DNA from 3 places in the Caproiciproducens sp. genome. Region 1 is predicted to be linked to each of the others. Evidence: predicted binding sites of a transcription regulator. Region 1 holds the regulator's gene; each other region holds the start of a gene.

The links. Region 1 encodes LexA, which represses DNA repair genes until DNA is damaged. Its sites were predicted from a motif close to CNAACANNTGTTNG; they were not measured.
Region 2: the regulator LexA is predicted to act here: its motif matches at 3,428-3,441, upstream of dinB (DNA polymerase IV).
Region 3: the regulator LexA is predicted to act here: its motif matches at 2,535-2,548, upstream of dinB (DNA polymerase IV).

The regions. Positions count from the first base shown of each region.
Region 1 is NZ_JBNLXQ010000003.1:290,789-296,139, forward strand. It holds gene ACQGQ5_RS04635 (HAD family hydrolase) at 1-571, opposite strand, end outside; gene ACQGQ5_RS04640 (hypothetical protein) at 737-1,174, opposite strand; gene ACQGQ5_RS04645 (peptidoglycan DD-metalloendopeptidase family protein) at 1,584-2,324, opposite strand; gene lexA (transcriptional repressor LexA) at 2,662-3,243, shown strand; gene ACQGQ5_RS04655 (cyclase family protein) at 3,290-3,889, opposite strand; gene ACQGQ5_RS04660 (5'-methylthioadenosine/adenosylhomocysteine nucleosidase) at 3,906-4,595, opposite strand; gene ACQGQ5_RS04665 (HAD family hydrolase) at 4,665-5,276, opposite strand.
Region 2 is NZ_JBNLXQ010000005.1:257,156-262,506, forward strand. It holds gene ACQGQ5_RS07315 (methyl-accepting chemotaxis protein) at 1-1,712, shown strand, start outside; gene ACQGQ5_RS07320 (YifB family Mg chelatase-like AAA ATPase) at 1,776-3,308, opposite strand; gene dinB (DNA polymerase IV) at 3,648-4,862, shown strand; gene ACQGQ5_RS07330 (sigma-70 family RNA polymerase sigma factor) at 5,297-5,351, shown strand, end outside.
Region 3 is NZ_JBNLXQ010000015.1:78-5,428, forward strand. It holds gene ACQGQ5_RS13530 (sigma-70 family RNA polymerase sigma factor) at 29-670, opposite strand; gene dinB (DNA polymerase IV) at 1,101-2,315, opposite strand; gene ACQGQ5_RS13540 (YifB family Mg chelatase-like AAA ATPase) at 2,668-4,200, shown strand; gene ACQGQ5_RS13545 (methyl-accepting chemotaxis protein) at 4,264-5,351, opposite strand, start outside.

The DNA of each region.
Region 1 (5,351 bases):
GGACACCCGCCGTATCCATTCCCGCGGCCGCGCCGGTTTTCATATCCGTGTTTGAGTCCCCGATATAGAGGATGCTTTCCGGGCTGACGGCGAGCTCGTCCGCGATCAGCAGCGCGCCCTCCGGGGAAGGCTTGCGGGCCACCTCCTGACGCTGCCCGTAGCACAGGTCAAAGGTACCCTGCGGGAACAGCGCGCCGATGATCGCAGTGGTGCAGTTGTGCGGCTTATTGGACAGCACCGCCATGCGGATTCCCTTCCCTTTCAGCTTTTCCAGCGTATCCTGCACCCCGCTGTAATTCGTGACAAGACAAGTGGGATCGCTTTCATACAGTTCGTCGTAAATCCGCCTCATTTTGCGGACGTCGTCCTCCGTGTATCCCTGCGCGCCCAGCGCGGTGTCAAGCATGGCGTGCATCAGCCTGTCCGTCCCGTTCCCGACGAGATACCGGTATTTTTCCACCTCAATCGGCCCGTATCCGCACCGCTTCATTGCGGTGTTGGCAAAATTGGCGATGGAAGCGAGCGTATTGGCCAGCGTTCCGTCCAAATCAAAAATACATGCTTTATACAAACAATCACCCTGCAATTCAAAATAACAAATGTATTTATAATAATAAACATTTTTGTAACGATTTGCAAGTCCCTTCCGCTCCGCACGGCCGTGCGGAATCGAAACAAGGGCAAAAAAACATAAAAAAGGGGCGCCGGAGTGTGAGCCCCGGCGCCCGGCTATGTACTAATTCTGGACTGCCAGTTTAACAGTCTGCTGTTTTTTTCCTGATGGACAAATATTATAAATCGTTCCGTCTTTCGCCACCATTGAGATCGGAATTTTGGGCAAAAGCTTGTGGATCATTTCTACAAATCCGTTCACCGGCGCCTCCGCCATTCCCGTTACAATATGGATCGCACCGATTTGTTTTACAAACCCTACGGCGATCAATGCCGCTTCGTCGTTAAAGTAAACGGTCATTTCCGCCTGTGCGTCACGCGCCGTCTGACGCAGATATTCGAGCTCTTCACAGCTGGTTTCAAATCCCGCAGAGGTTGGCTGCACGCAGAGTACCTGTAAAGAAGCGGAACTCTCTTCGGCAATTTTTTTGCCGGCCCGAATCAGTCTGTCACAGTCACGCTGACCCGTAACGCATACGAGGGTTGTGTTCCTGTCATTCAATACTGTGCCTCCCTTCCGAATACCGTATTTTCCAACCATACTTAGTATAGTTTGATTCCCTTGCCGTTGTGGTAACAGAAAGTGTATAAATCATTAACAAAGTGTTAAATAAAAATTCGACATTTTTTGTAGGATCCATCACTTTCGGTTTTATTATAGCACAGAAAGCCGGATTTTACAAATGAAAAACTGAGATAATATCTCACATTTGCGGCGGCACTTCACCCCCCTTCGCGTTTCGTGGAAGCCGCCCATGTTGTTTTGAAAACGCAATCAGCAGGACTGTGGATAAGGTTCAGCTTGCATTTTCGCTCACCGCTAAAGCTCTCGTATTACAATAAAAAGCTGCAGAACCATTCATTCTGCAGCTGTAATTTTGCCCCTAATCGTTTACAGTGTCGGGGGCGAGTTATTGAATAATGGAAAGCGGATCGATATATTTTCCACCCTTTTTCATTGATAAATGCAGATGGGACGCGTCGGCGCTTTCACACGGAACCGTTCCGACCGTTCCGATCTGCTGACCCTGTTTGACGGCCGCTCCCTTTTTGACGCTCGCCGCTGCCAAACCGCAGTAATAGGTTTCGTAATCTCCGTGCTGAATCACAGCCGTCAGGCCGTAAAGGTCGTCCGTATAGACATTTTTCACCGTGCCGTTCGCGGCCGCTTTGACGGCGGTTCCTTGCTTAGCGGCAAAATCGGTGCCGTTGTGCACGCGCCAGTCCTTCATCGTATTTGAGAAAACGGGATTTTCCCCGCTGAATTTCAGCGTGATGTTTTTCTCGACCGGGCTGGCAAAGGTCAGAACGCCGGCCACGGTCTGCTTGGCCGGTACGGCGGACGACGGCGGAGCGGACGGAGCCTGGGACGGAGCCTCAGACGGCTCTTCCTTTGCCGGCTCCGACTCCGCCGGTTCCGTTACGGAAGAAGTTTCCTCCCCCGTATAGACCTTGATTCCGCTTACCGTTTCATTCGTATGCTGCACCTGTGCGCTGCTTGTCGCCCCTTCCTCGGGAGAAGCATAGTTGACCACACTGTCGTAAGTGGTCCAGGCCGCAACGCCAACCGCAATCAGACACACGCCAAGCGCGATATAAAATCCCCTGGAGTTCTTTTGTGATTTGTTGTTTAGCAGATGTAAATTACTCATTCGTGCCACCTCCGAATATATTTTGACCATAAATGAAACGTTATATTCGGCGGATGACATTTTATCATAAAATAAAAAAAAGAAAAAAGACCTAATCCATTTCGACCAGGTCCTTTTTCATTAGCTTGAGGGGTATATTGAGGAGGGTAGAACATGTATCAAGTAATGGTGCGGCTCCATATCCTTGATTACGTCTTTATTATATCGCATGACGGGATTCAGTTGTTACATAGCTATGAATATCTTATGAATTTTTAATATCCCAAACATTTGTTTGATTTTTTTCAAAAATGTGCTATAATATCTGCAGAAGCCAAATACACGGGAGGGCTGCGGAATGTTAACCAAAAGCCAGCAAAAAGTATACGATTATTTAAAAAGCCGTGCCGAAAACGGGCTTCCGCCCACTGTGCGCGAAATCTGCAGCGCAACCGGGCTGAAGTCGACCTCCAGCGTACACGCTCATCTGAAAACGTTGGAACGCGCCGGATATATCAGCCGAGACGCGGGCCTGAACCGCGCGATCCACCTTGCGGGGGAACAGAGCACCATACAGGTCCCCATCGTGGGAAAGGTCGCCGCCGGCCAGCCGATTCTGGCCGTCGAGGAGGTGGAGGGCTACGTCCCCTTCTCACCCGCCCGTCACAGCGACGAAGAATATTTTGCGCTGAACGTCCGGGGGGAAAGCATGAAGGACGCCGGGATTCTGAGCGGCGATATCGTCGTCGCCCTGAAAACGCCGACCGCGCTCGACGGGGAAATCGTGGTTGCCCTGATCGAAGACGAGGCGACGGTAAAGCGTCTGTTCCGCGAAAAGGACAGGATCCGCCTTCAGCCGGAAAATCCGGATTACCAGCCGATCTACACGAAAGACGTTATGATCCTCGGAAAAGTCGTCGCGGTATTCCGGTATTATTAAATAGAATAACAGGGAGGGAATCGAAACCGGTTCCCTCCCTGTTGTTTTATGACGCCTCGATATCCTGCCCATCCCCGCTGATCAGGACGGCCCTTACCGGGGAAGCCTCCGCTCCGCCCAGACGAAGCGGCAGGGCGATCAGCCGGTAGTCGCCGGGTTCCGCCATGGAGAGGTCCAGCCCCTCCAGAATCAGCACGCCCGCTCCCAGCAGCTCTTTGTGCGCGGGAAAGGAGTCGTCGTCCTCCGTTTCGATACTGAGCGCATCCGTTCCCACCAGGGTAACGCCCGCGGCCGTCAGCGCGAAGGCTCCGCTTTGGGAAAGGTATGCCTGCCCCTTGAACAGAATCATTTTCCGGGCATACGGCACGAGATTGTCAATATCGGAGCCGGTGATGATACCGTTTGCCTTCACGACGGTGCAGGAGCCTGTCAGCCGCGCCAGATCGAGCTGGTCGACCGTTTCTCCGTCCTCAATGAAATGGCGCGGTGCGTCAACGTGGGTAGCGCTGTGGCAGCCCGTGTAAAAGCCTGAAAGATTGCAGACGTCCCCCAGCTCCATCCGGCGCACGGGGTCGCGGTAAGGCTCCGGGTCCCCCGGATAAACCGGCGCGGAAAACAGCTCGCGCGACACGTCGATGATCTTCATGTCTTACACCTCTTTTTCAGATGGAGGGTAATATTTTTGTGATAAGCTCCGCGGTCTTATGCGCGGAGGAAATGGCAAAAGCGGCGAAATCGATATTGGCCGCCTCATTGGCATTGTCCGAGATGGCGCGGATGACCACGAAATCCACATGGTTTATGTAGCATACCTGCGCGATGCTCCCGCCTTCCATTTCGCACGCCGAAGCCTGAAAATCCCGGGCGATTTCCTTCAGCTTTTCCACGCTGCTGACGAACTGGTCGCCCGTGGCGATCACGCCGACATGCACGCCCCGGCCGTAAATCTGCTTCGCGGTGGAAACCACCAGATCAACCAGCCTTGTGCTGGCGGGGATGGTGACGATATTCAGCCCGCTGATCAGGCCCTTTTCATCCCCAATCGCGGTGGTATCCATATCGTGCTGCACCAGCCCGCTCGATACGACGATATCGCCGATATGAATATTTTCGCCGATCCCGCCCGCAACGCCGACATTGATGACCGCGCCGGGGCGATAATTCAGAATCATGGTCTGTGTGCAGACCGCCGCCGCGACTTTTCCAACGCCGCATTTTGCGACGACACAATCGATATTCTCTATTCTCCCGGTATAGTAAGCCACCGAGCTGATGGTCTGTGCGCTTTTGTCCGTCATGACCGCGATTAAATTTTCCACTTCCACCGACATTGCCCCGATAATTCCAATCATACCCGCACCTCAACGCTTTCCTTAAACTTTATGCCATCCTGCATAAGGGAAATCGATTCCACTCATTTCTTATAAAGACAATACGTCTTCCGGCTTCTCCATGGCATATTCCGGAGAAATACCCTCCGGAGCGCGGCAGCCCCACAAGGCCAAAGCGAAGTCCACACCCGCCCCGTGCGCGCATCTGCAGTCATAAGCGGAGTCCCCGATATACAGCACGTTTTCCTGATCCGCACCGGCCAGCTCCATATATTTGAGCATCGGCGCCGGGTCGGGCTTGTGCCCGTCCTCCGCGCAGAGAATGTGTTCAAAATAAGGATCCAGCCCGAAAGCGGTGACCACCGCCGCATACTCGTCCCTCGTACGGGACGTAATGATGCCCATTTGAATCCCATTGTTTTTCAGCTGTAAAAGGACAGAAGGGATTCCCTTGAATGGTTTTATCGAACAGGAAAACTCCTTTTCATATTCTCCCCACATGCGGAAAGCGTCTTCGAGCGGCTCAACCTTCATCCTGGTCAACGCGTCCTCCCCGGGGATTCCAAGGGAAAACCGGAGTTCTTCCAGCGGATACATTTTTCCCTGTATGATAAAAAGCATCTTCTGAAAGGATAAAAGCACCGCGTCCTCACTGTCAAGCAGAGTTCCGTCAACATCAAAAACGATATGAGTATATTTCATCAACCGTAATACCTTTCTAAAATCATTTGATAGGTTCCAACCGCTTCCATGATTGTCATCACAGCAGAAATGTTC
Region 2 (5,351 bases), on a different contig from region 1:
GCACCGATATCAGTGACAGTGACTATTTTCAGACGGCACAAACAGTAGGAACAACCTATGTTTCCAGCCCTGTGGTCAGAAAGACCGATTCCACCGTGGTGCTGTATGTCGCGGCCAAGGTAAACAACGGAAGCAATTATGGCGGCGTTGTTTACGCGGCTTTAAGCAGCGATACTTTCAGCCAGATGCTCGACAATATTTCCGTCGGTAAATCCGGATATGGGTTTATTGTTGATAAATCGGGTACGATCGTTGCCCATAAGGACAGAAAAAATGTTCTTGAATTTGTTAATTATATCAACAAGGCGAAAGAAGACAGTTCCTACGCGGGTGCCGCGTCCGTCGTAAAGAATATGACTTCAGGAAAAACGGGAAGCTCAACCATTACGTTAAACGGCACCAAGCAGTTGATAGGGTATGCTCCGATCAGCGGTACGGACGGCTGGTCCATGGCGGTCAGCGCGAATTCCAATGAGATGATGAGCGGATGCTATACCGCGGTAGCCATCACCGTCGGCTTAATGCTTCTTTTCATTCTGCTGTCTATTTTGGTTGCCTTCAGAATCGCCGGACCCATCGCCAAGCCGGTCGAAAGCCTTGTGCAACGTATCGAGAAACTGTCGGAAGGCGATCTCCACTCCGAAGTGCCTGTAATTCAAAGCAGGAATGAAATCGGCACTCTGGCAGAGACCTTTTCCAGTACGATCGATACACTGACCAGCTACATAGGGGAGATTGCCGTCGTTCTGGACAGCCTGTCCATGGGCGACTGTACGATTGAAGTAACCGAGGACTATAAGGGCGATTTTGTATCGATCAAAACGTCCCTGAACACCATTATCGACAATCTGAACAATGTCTTTTCCGGTATCAACGGATCGGCAGACCAGGTGGCGAACGGTGCAGGCCAGGTTTCCTCCGCCTCGCAGGCGCTTTCACAGGGCGCTACGGAGCAGGCGAGCTCCATTGAGCAGCTTTCGGCTTCCATTACGGAAATTGCGGACGAAGTCAATAAGAATGCCAGCAATTCCCGCCTGGCGAGTCAGCTGTCGTTGGAAGCGTCCAGCGAAGTTGAGGTCGGAAACGAGCATATGCAGCAGATGGTGGAAGCCATGGCGCAGATCAGTGAAACTTCACAGGAAATCGGTAAAATTATAAAGACGATCGAGGATATCGCCTTCCAGACCAATATCCTCGCGCTCAACGCCGCGGTGGAAGCGGCGCGTGCCGGCGCGGCGGGGAAAGGCTTTGCCGTTGTCGCGGATGAGGTCCGCAATCTTGCGAGCAAGAGTGCGGAAGCCGCGAAAAATACCACGGACCTGATTGAAAGCTCGATCAGAGCGGTAGAAAATGGTACAAAGATCGCGGATGAGACCGCCAAGTCTCTCAATAAAATTATTGAAAGCACGAGAAAGACCACGGACCTGATCGGGGAGATTTCAAAGTCCTCGGATGGTCAGGCTTCTTCCATCAATCAGGTCACGATGGGAGTCGATCAGATTTCCGCCGTTGTGCAGACCAACTCCGCCACTGCGGAGGAAAGCGCGGCGACCAGCGAGGAACTGAGCGCACAGGCGCAGCAGCTCAAAGAATCCCTCGCGTTCCTGAAGCTGAGGGATACCGCTGACAGCGTCCCGGACGAAATGGGAGGCACGGCTTCCTCGTTTGACGCCGGGTCCGTTTCCGAAAGCGGTCAGAGCAGTAAGTATTAAATTCCAATATTATAAAATCCCTGCAGCCGGTTCAAGCTCGGCTGCAGGGATTTTTTCATGGGGTCAGAGTTCTTTTGTCCAGTATTTTCGGTCAAGGCTGCGGTACTGTACCGCTTCGGCGACATGCCGGGGCTCGATTTCTTCGCTTTGATCCAGGTCCGCAATCGTGCGGGAAACCTTCAGAATCCGGTCATAGGCCCTTGCCGAAAGCCCGAGCTTTTCAAACGCTTTTTTCAGCAGCTCCCGTCCCGGCTCGTTCAGCCGGCATACCTCCTGGAGCATATCCGGCGTGATTCTCGCGTTGCAGGTAACGGGCGTGCCTTTGAAACGCTCATTTTGCAGCTTTCTGGCGCTGTTTACGCGCTCTTTAATCATCGCGGAGCTTTCGGCTTTTTCCTGAGAACTGATTTCGTCAAACTCCACCGGCGGGACCTCTATGTGCAGGTCCAGCCTGTCCAGCAGCGGGCCGGAAACTCTGGAAAGATAGCGGGAGACCGCGCCGGAGGAACAGGTGCACGGCTTGGTCGGATGCCCGAAGTAACCGCAGGGGCACGGATTCATGGCGGCTACCAGCATCACGGCGCTGGGGTAGGAGATGGTTCCGTTGACGCGGGAAATCGTCACTTTGCCGTCCTCAATCGGCTGGCGCAGGACCTCCATCGCTCCGCGGGAAAATTCGGGCAGCTCGTCCAGAAACAGCACCCCGTTGTGCGCCAGGGAAATTTCTCCGGGGTGCGGAACATTTCCACCGCCGGACAGGCCCGCGGGCGATACCGTGTGGTGGGGCGAACGGAATGGGCGGGAGGTGATCAGGGAAATTCCGTCCGGAAGGGTACCCGCAATGGAGTGGATTTTGGTGGTTTCAATGGTTTCTTCAAACGTCATGTCGGGAAGAATGGATGGAATCCGTTTCGCGAGCATGCTCTTGCCGGAGCCAGGAGGACCGATCAAAAGAACGTTATGTCCGCCCGCCGCGGCAATTTCCAGCGCGCGCTTCGCCTCGTTCTGCCCCCGCACCTCTGAAAAGTCCGGCAAGGGAGGCTGATTTTGCCGCGATGCCGGTACCTCCGAGGCGGGGAGAATTTCTTCCCCTCCGGCAAAATGCTTCATCAGCGTCGGCAGGTCCCTGACAGGGTAAACGGAAATTCCCTCCACGACCACGCCTTCGGCGGAATTCGCTTCCGGCACATAGAGCTTTTGAAACCCCGCCTCCTTTGCCCTGATCGCCATGGGAAGTACGCCTTTTACGGGCCGCACCTCTCCCGTAAGCGACAACTCGCCGATAAACACGCTGTCCTCCACTCCGGCGTCAAGCTGGCCGCTTGCCTTCATCAGCGCGACAAAGAGGGGCAGGTCGTAAATCGGTCCCTCCTTGCGCTTGTCGGCTGGACCAAGATTCACTGTTATTTTATGTACGGGAAATTGAAACCCGCAGTTTTTCATTGCGGAGCGCACTCTGTCCCGGGATTCTCTCACTGACGCATCCGGCAGTCCGACCACATCAAAACCGGGCAGGCCGACACTGATGTCGGCTTCGACAGCCACGGTAAAGGAGTCCAGACCATACAGCCCCATGCTGTAGGAACGTGATACCATCCCCATTCCTCCCTTTATTCTTTTAAAATGATTATACTCCTGTCGAATTCTGTTGGCAATTCCTGACTTGGAATAAAATGGCCGCTTTACAGAATCCGTTCCTCGGTATATAATAATATCAAACGTTTGTTCTGTGAAACTGTCGACAAAATCGACTGCAAAATTTGGGGATCATCTTGGTTCCTGTGTTGGCTGCGCCTTGACATCATTTCCAGGCGCAGGACAGGTTTTTCGATACTCTGTGTTCTATTGATTATACAATTAAAATAAGCGGATTTCCCAATACCTATTTAAAATAGGGCTGGGGATACTGAAAAACGGTATGCGGAGGAATAGGTTGTGGAGCGGGTTATTTTACATTGTGATCTAAATAATTTTTTCGCTTCTGTGGAATGCAGGGACCATCCCGAACTCTGCGGAAAATCCGTCGCGGTCTGCGGCAGCGTGGAGGACCGCCACGGGATCGTGCTGGCTAAAAACGAGCGCGCCAAAGGCTTCGGCGTGAAAACGGCGGAGCCCGTCTGGCAGGCGAAGAAAAAATGCCCGGACCTGCTGGTTGTTCCGCCTCATTTTGACCGGTATCTGTATTTCTCCGATCTGGTAAAGCAGATTTATCTCAGCTATACGAATCAGGTGGAGGCTTTCAGCATTGACGAATGCTGGCTGGATGTTACCGGAAGTACCCGGCTGTTCGGAGACGGGCCGGAGATAGCGGATCAGATACGGGACCGTACAAAATCGGAGCTGGGGCTGGGCGTTTCCATCGGGGTCAGCTTCAACAAAATTTTTGCGAAGCTCGGCAGCGATATGAAAAAGCCGGACGCCACTACCGTGATTACCCGGGAAAATTTCAGGGAAAGGGTATGGCCCCTTCCGACGGGTTCCCTTCTGGGAGTGGGCAGGGTGACCGCTCGGCGTCTGAATTCACTGGGAATTAAAACGATCGGTGACCTGGCGCGCACCGATTCCAAATATATCGTTTCCTCCTTCGGAAAAATAGGATACGATATGTGGAGGAACGCGAACGGGCTGGATGATTCCGGAGTATGCTCAAGCGAGGTTTCCTCCGCGCCGAAAAGCATTGGCAACAGCATCACCTGCGTTCATGATCTCTTCGACTTCGATGAGGTCTGGCCGGTACTGCTGTATCTTGCCGAAAAGATCTCTTTCCGCATGAGGGACGCCGGGGTGATCGCTTCGGGCCTTCAGCTTTCCATCAAGGATAACCGCCTGCATGTTTCGCAGCATCAGATGCAGCTGGAGGTTCCCACCCGGCTGACGATGGACCTGGCTCGGGCGGCGAAAGAGCTGTTTCAGAAGGGCTACGAATGGCCCTGTCCCGTGCGGGCGCTGGGCATCAGCGGCTTCGGCCTCTTGCCGGAGTCGGAAATGCAGCAGACATCCCTGTTCCACAGTATCCTGTGCGATGAAAAAATGGAACAGCTGGAAAGCCGTATGGAACATGTCAGAAACAAATACGGAAAAGCTTCCGTTAAGCGCGCCGTGCTGATGGAAAAGCTTCCGCTTCCAACGGGGGGCGGGGAAAAGCGTTGATTAAGATTTTTCTGGATGTTTTACGATTCTTATGATATAATGAAAATGTTCCTTTATCAGGCCTTGTTTGTAAATAAAAAATCGATGGATTTTCGGATGCAAAGCGTCTATCCGCCTATGTCACCCACGGCTATGGCCATTCAATACGGTTTTCTGCACACTTCGCTTTGAGGCCCTCTGAGGGAACCTCCGGGCAAAACACGTTTGCAGGCGCAGCTGCCGTATGCCGGGTGCTTTTGATGCGGTCAGATGATTTTAGCCGATCGGGATTTTTGCTTTACAAACAGGGCTTGATCTATGTAAATCAAAAATCTTGCGGAGGTCAAATCAGACATTGTCCGACAAAATAGGTATTTTTATAAAATTTAACTAAATAAAACAAATATTTAGCTTCAAAAGCAAAATATTTGTTGACTTAATAGACACAATGAGGTATGATAGATGCAGAATTCAAGTTTAATGTGAGCCATGAGGTGTTGGGCTTGGTTG
Region 3 (5,351 bases), on a different contig from region 1:
TGAAATTAATATACAAAAATATACTAAATTAAAGCAATTGTTTTAATTTCAGCCGAACCCGCTGCAGAGCATTATCGACTGCCTTTGAGGAAACGCCGAGTTTCACCGAAATATCGTGGTAACTGCAGCCGCCCAGATAAAGCGTGAGCACCTGCTGTTCCAGCTTTGAAAGCAGCTGCTTCATCCGCAGCTGCATGGCCGCGTAGCTTTCGCTGTCCATCAGCACTGTTTCAGGATCCGAGGCGCAATCTGTCATATCCATGTGCGAACCGTCGTCGCTGAGAGAAACAAAATTATTCAGCGGAAGATTTTTGCGGCTGGCCGCCGTGCGGTAAGCCATAATAATCCGGTTATTGATGCAAACGCCGGCATATGTTTTAAAACCGGCCTTTCCGGCTGAGTCATAAGTACGCGCCGCGTTTAAAAGGCCCAAAAGCCCTTCCTGGCACAGATCGTCGGCTTCCAGCATCGCACAGCGAAACGGCGCCGCCTTGACCCTGATCAGCGACATATAGCGCGCGGTAAGTTCTACAAAAGCATCCGAATTTCCGCTGTTCACAAGGCAGGCAAGCTGACTGTCGGTATAATCTGCCATTTTATTAAAATGGTTGTTATCAACCAAGCCCAACACCTCATGGCTCACATTAAACTTGAATTCTGCATCTATCATACCTCATTGTGTCTATTAAGTCAACAAATATTTTGCTTTTGAAGCTAAATATTTGTTTTATTTAGTTAAATTTTATAAAAAGACCGATTTTGTCGGACAATGTCTGATTGGACCTCCCCAATATTTTCTCTTTACACAGATCAGGCCCTGTTTGTAAAGCAAAAATCCTGATCGGCCAAAATCACTCCGACCGCATCAAAAACACCCGGCATACGGAAAACGGAGCCTGCAAGCACGTTTTGCCCGGAGGTTCCCTCAAAGGGTCTCAAAGCGAAGTGTGCGGAAAACCGTATGGAATAACCGTGGGTGACAGAGGCGGGCAAGACGCTTTGCATCCGAAAATCCTCGATTTTTCATTTACAAACAAGGCCTGATAAAGGAATATTTTTATTATATCATAAGAATCGTAAAACATCCAGAAAAATCTTAATCAGCGCTTTTCCCCGCCCCCCGCGGGAAGCGGAAGCTTTTCCATCAGCACGGCGCGCTTAACGGAGGCTTTTCCGTATTTATTTCTGACATGCTCCATCCGGCTTTCCAGCCGTTCCGTTTTTTCATCGCACAGGATACTGTGAAACAGAGACGTCTGCTGCATTTCCGACTCCGGCAGAAGACCGAAACCGCTGATGCCCAGCGCCCGCACGGGGCAGGACCATCCGTAGCCCTTCTGAAACAGCTCTTTCGCCGCCCGAGCCAGGTCCATCGTCAGCCGGGTGGGAACCTCCAGCCGCATCTGATGCTGCGAGACGTGCAGTCGGTTGTCCTTGATGGAAAGCTGAAGGCCCGAAGCGACCGCCCCGGCGTCCCTCATGCGGAAAGAGACTTTTTCGGCAAGGTACAGCAGCACCGGCCAGACCTCATCGAAGCCGAAGAGATCATGAACGCAGGTGATGCTGTTGCCGATGCTTTTCGGCGCGGCGGAAACCTCGCTTGAGCATACCCCGGAATCATCCAGCCCGTTCGCGTTTTTCCACATGTCGTATCCTGTTTTACCGAAGGAGGAAACGATATATTTGGAATCGGTGCGCGCCAGGTCGCCGATCGTTTTGATTCCCAGCGAATTCAGGCGCCGGGCGGTCACCCTTCCCACTCCCAGAAGGGAGTCCGTCGGAAGGGGCCACACCTTTTCCCTGAAATTTTCCCGGGTAATCACGGTAGTGGCGTCCGGTTTTTTCATATCGCTGCCGAGCTTCGCAAAGATTTTGTTGAAGCTGACCCCGACGGAAACGCCCAGCCCCAGCTCCGATTTTGTACGGTCCCGTATCTGATCCGCTATCTCCGGCCCGTTTCCGAACAAGCGGGTGCTTCCGGTCACATCCAGCCAGCATTCGTCGATGCTGAAAGCCTCCACCTGATTCGTATAGCTGAGATAAACCTGCTTTACCAGACCGGAAAAATACAGATACCGGTCAAAATGAGGCGGAACGACCAGCAGGTCCGGGCATTTTTGCTTCGCCTGCCAGACGGGCTCCGCCGTTTTCACGCCGAAGCCTTTGGCCCGCTCGTTTTTAGCCAGCACGATCCCGTGGCGGTCCTCCACGCTGCCGCAGACCGCGACGGATTTTCCAAAGAGTTCCGGATGGTCCCTGCATTCCACGGAAGCGAAAAAATTATTCAGATCACAGTGTAAGATAACCCGCTCCACGACACATTCCTCCGCATACCGTTTTTCAGCATCCCCCGCCCTATCCTAAATGGGTACTGGGAAATCCGCTTATTTTTCATTGTAGAATCAATAGAATACAGAGTATCGAAAAACCTGTCATGCATTCGAGAAATCATGTCAAGACGGTAAGCGCAGCCAGCGCAGAAAGCAAAATCGTCCCACAAGTTTGCGGCTGCATGACTTTTTCGGTTGTTAAATAGAACAAATGTTTGATACTATTATATACCGAGGAATGGATTCTGTAAAGCGGCCATTTTATTCCAAGCCGGGAATTGCCAACAGAATTCGACAGGAGTATAATCATTTTAGAAAAATAAAGGGAGGAATGGGGATGGTATCACGTTCCTACAGCATGGGGCTGTACGGTCTGGATTCCTTTACCGTGGCTGTCGAAGCCGACATCAGCGTCGGCCTGCCCGGTTTTGACGTGGTCGGGCTGCCGGACGCGGCAGTGAGAGAATCCCGGGACAGAGTGCGCTCCGCGATGAAAAACTGCGGGTTTCAATTTCCCGTGCATAAAATAACGGTGAATCTTGGTCCGGCCGACAAGCGCAAGGAAGGACCGATTTACGACCTGCCCCTCTTTGTCGCGCTGATGAAAGCAAGCGGCCAGCTTGACGCCGGAGTGGAGGACAGCGTGTTTATCGGCGAGCTGTCGCTTACGGGAGAGGTACGGCCCGTAAAAGGCGTGCTTCCCATGGCGATCAAGGCAAAGGAAGCGGGCTTTCAAAAGCTCTACGTGCCGGAAGCGAATTCCGCCGAAGGCGTGGTCGTGGAGGGAATTTCCGTATACCCCGTCAGGGACCTGCCGACGCTGATGAAGCATTTCGCCGGAGGGGAAGAAATCCTTCCCGCCTCGGAAGTACCGGCATCGCGGCAAAACCAGCCCCCTTTGCCGGACTTTTCGGAGGTGCGGGGGCAGAACGAGGCGAAGCGCGCGCTGGAAATTGCCGCTGCGGGCGGGCACAACGTTCTCCTGATCGGCCCTCCCGGTTCCGGCAAAAGCATGCTCGCGAAACGGATTCCCTCCATTCTTCCCGACATGACGTTTACAGAAACCATTGAAACCACCAAAATCCACTCTATTGCGGGCACCCTTCCGGACGGAGTCTCCCTGATCACCTCCCGCCCGTTCCGTTCGCCCCACCACACGGTATCGCCCGCGGGCCTGTCCGGCGGCGGAAACGTTCCGCACCCCGGAGAAATTTCCCTGGCGCACAACGGGGTGCTGTTTCTGGACGAGCTGCCCGAATTTTCGCGCGGAGCGATGGAAGTCCTGCGACAGCCGATCGAGGACGGCAAAGTGACGATTTCCCGCGTCAACGGTACCATCTCCTATCCCAGCGCCGTGATGCTGGTAGCGGCAATGAACCCGTGCCCCTGCGGTTACTTCGGGCACCCGACCAAACCGTGCACCTGTTCCTCCGGCGCGGTCTCCCGCTATCTTTCCAGAGTTTCCGGTCCGCTGCTGGACAGGCTGGACCTGCACATAGAGGTCCCGCCGGTGGAGTTTGACGAAATCAGTTCCCAGGAAAAGGCTGAAAGCTCCGCGGTCATTAAAGAACGCGTAAACAGCGCCAGAAAGCTGCAGAATGAGCGTTTCAAAGGCACGGCCGTTACCTGCAACGCGAGAATCACGCCGGATATGCTCCAGGAGGTATGCCGGCTGAGCGAGCCGGGACGGGAGCTGCTGAAAAAAGCGTTTGAAAAGCTCGGGCTTTCGGCAAGGGCCTATGACCGGATCCTGAAGGTGTCCCGCACGATTGCGGACCTGGACCAAAGCGAAGAAATCGAACCGCGGCATGTCGCCGAAGCGGTGCAGTACCGCAGCCTTGACCGGAAATACTGGACAAAAGAGCTCTGATTCCGTGAAAAAATCCCTGCGGCCGAACTGGAACCGGCCGCAGGGATTTTATGATATCGGAATTTAATATTTGCCGCTCTGGCCGCTTTCGGAAACGGAACCGGCGTCAAAAGAGGAAACCGTTCCTCCCGTTTCGTCCGGGACGCTTCCGGCGGAATCCTTCAGCTTCAGGAACGCGAGGGATTCCTTGAGCTGCTGCGCCTGCGCGCTCAGTTCCTCGCTGGTCGCCGCGCTTTCCTCCGCAGTGGCGGAGTTGGTCTGCACCACGGCGGAAATCTGATCGACCCCCGTCGTGACCTGATTGATGGAAGAAGCCTGCCCATCCGAGGACTTTGAAATCTCCCCGATCAGGTCCGTGGTTTTTCTTGTGCTGTCTATAATTTTATTAAGGGATTTGGCGGTCTCATCCGCGATCTTTGTGCCGTTTTCCACCGCCCTGATCGAGCTTTCAATCAGGTCCGTGGTATTTTTCGCGGCTTCCGCACTCTTGCTCGCAAGATTGCGGACCTCATCCGCGACAACGGCAAAGCCTTTCCCCGCCGCGCCGGCACGCGCCGCTTCCACCGCGGCGTTGAGCGCGAGGATATTGGTCTGGAAGGCGATATCCTCGATCGTCTTTATAATTTTACCGATTTCCTGTGAAGTTTCACTGATCTGCGCCATGGCTTCCACCATCTGCTGCATATGCTCGTTTCCGACCTCAACTTCGCTGGACGCTTCCAACGACAGCTGACTCGCCAGGCGGGAATTGCTGGCATTCTTATTGACTTCGTCCGCAATTTCCGTAATGGAAGCCGAAAGCTGCTCAATGGAGCTCGCCTGCTCCGTAGCGCCCTGTGAAAGCGCCTGCGAGGCGGAGGAAACCTGGCCCGCACCGTTCGCCACCTGATCCGCCGATCCGTTGATACCGGAGAAGATATTGTTCAGATTGTCGATAATGGTGTTCAGGGACGTTTTGATCGATACAAAATCGCCCTTATAATCCTCTGTTACTTCAATCGTACAGTCACCCATGGAAAGGCTGTCCAGAACGACGGCGATCTCCCCTATGTAGCTGGTCAGGATATCGATCGTATGGGAGAAGGTCTCCGCAAGAGTGCCGATTTCATTCCTGTTTTGGATCACAGGCACCTCGGAGTGGAGATCGCCTT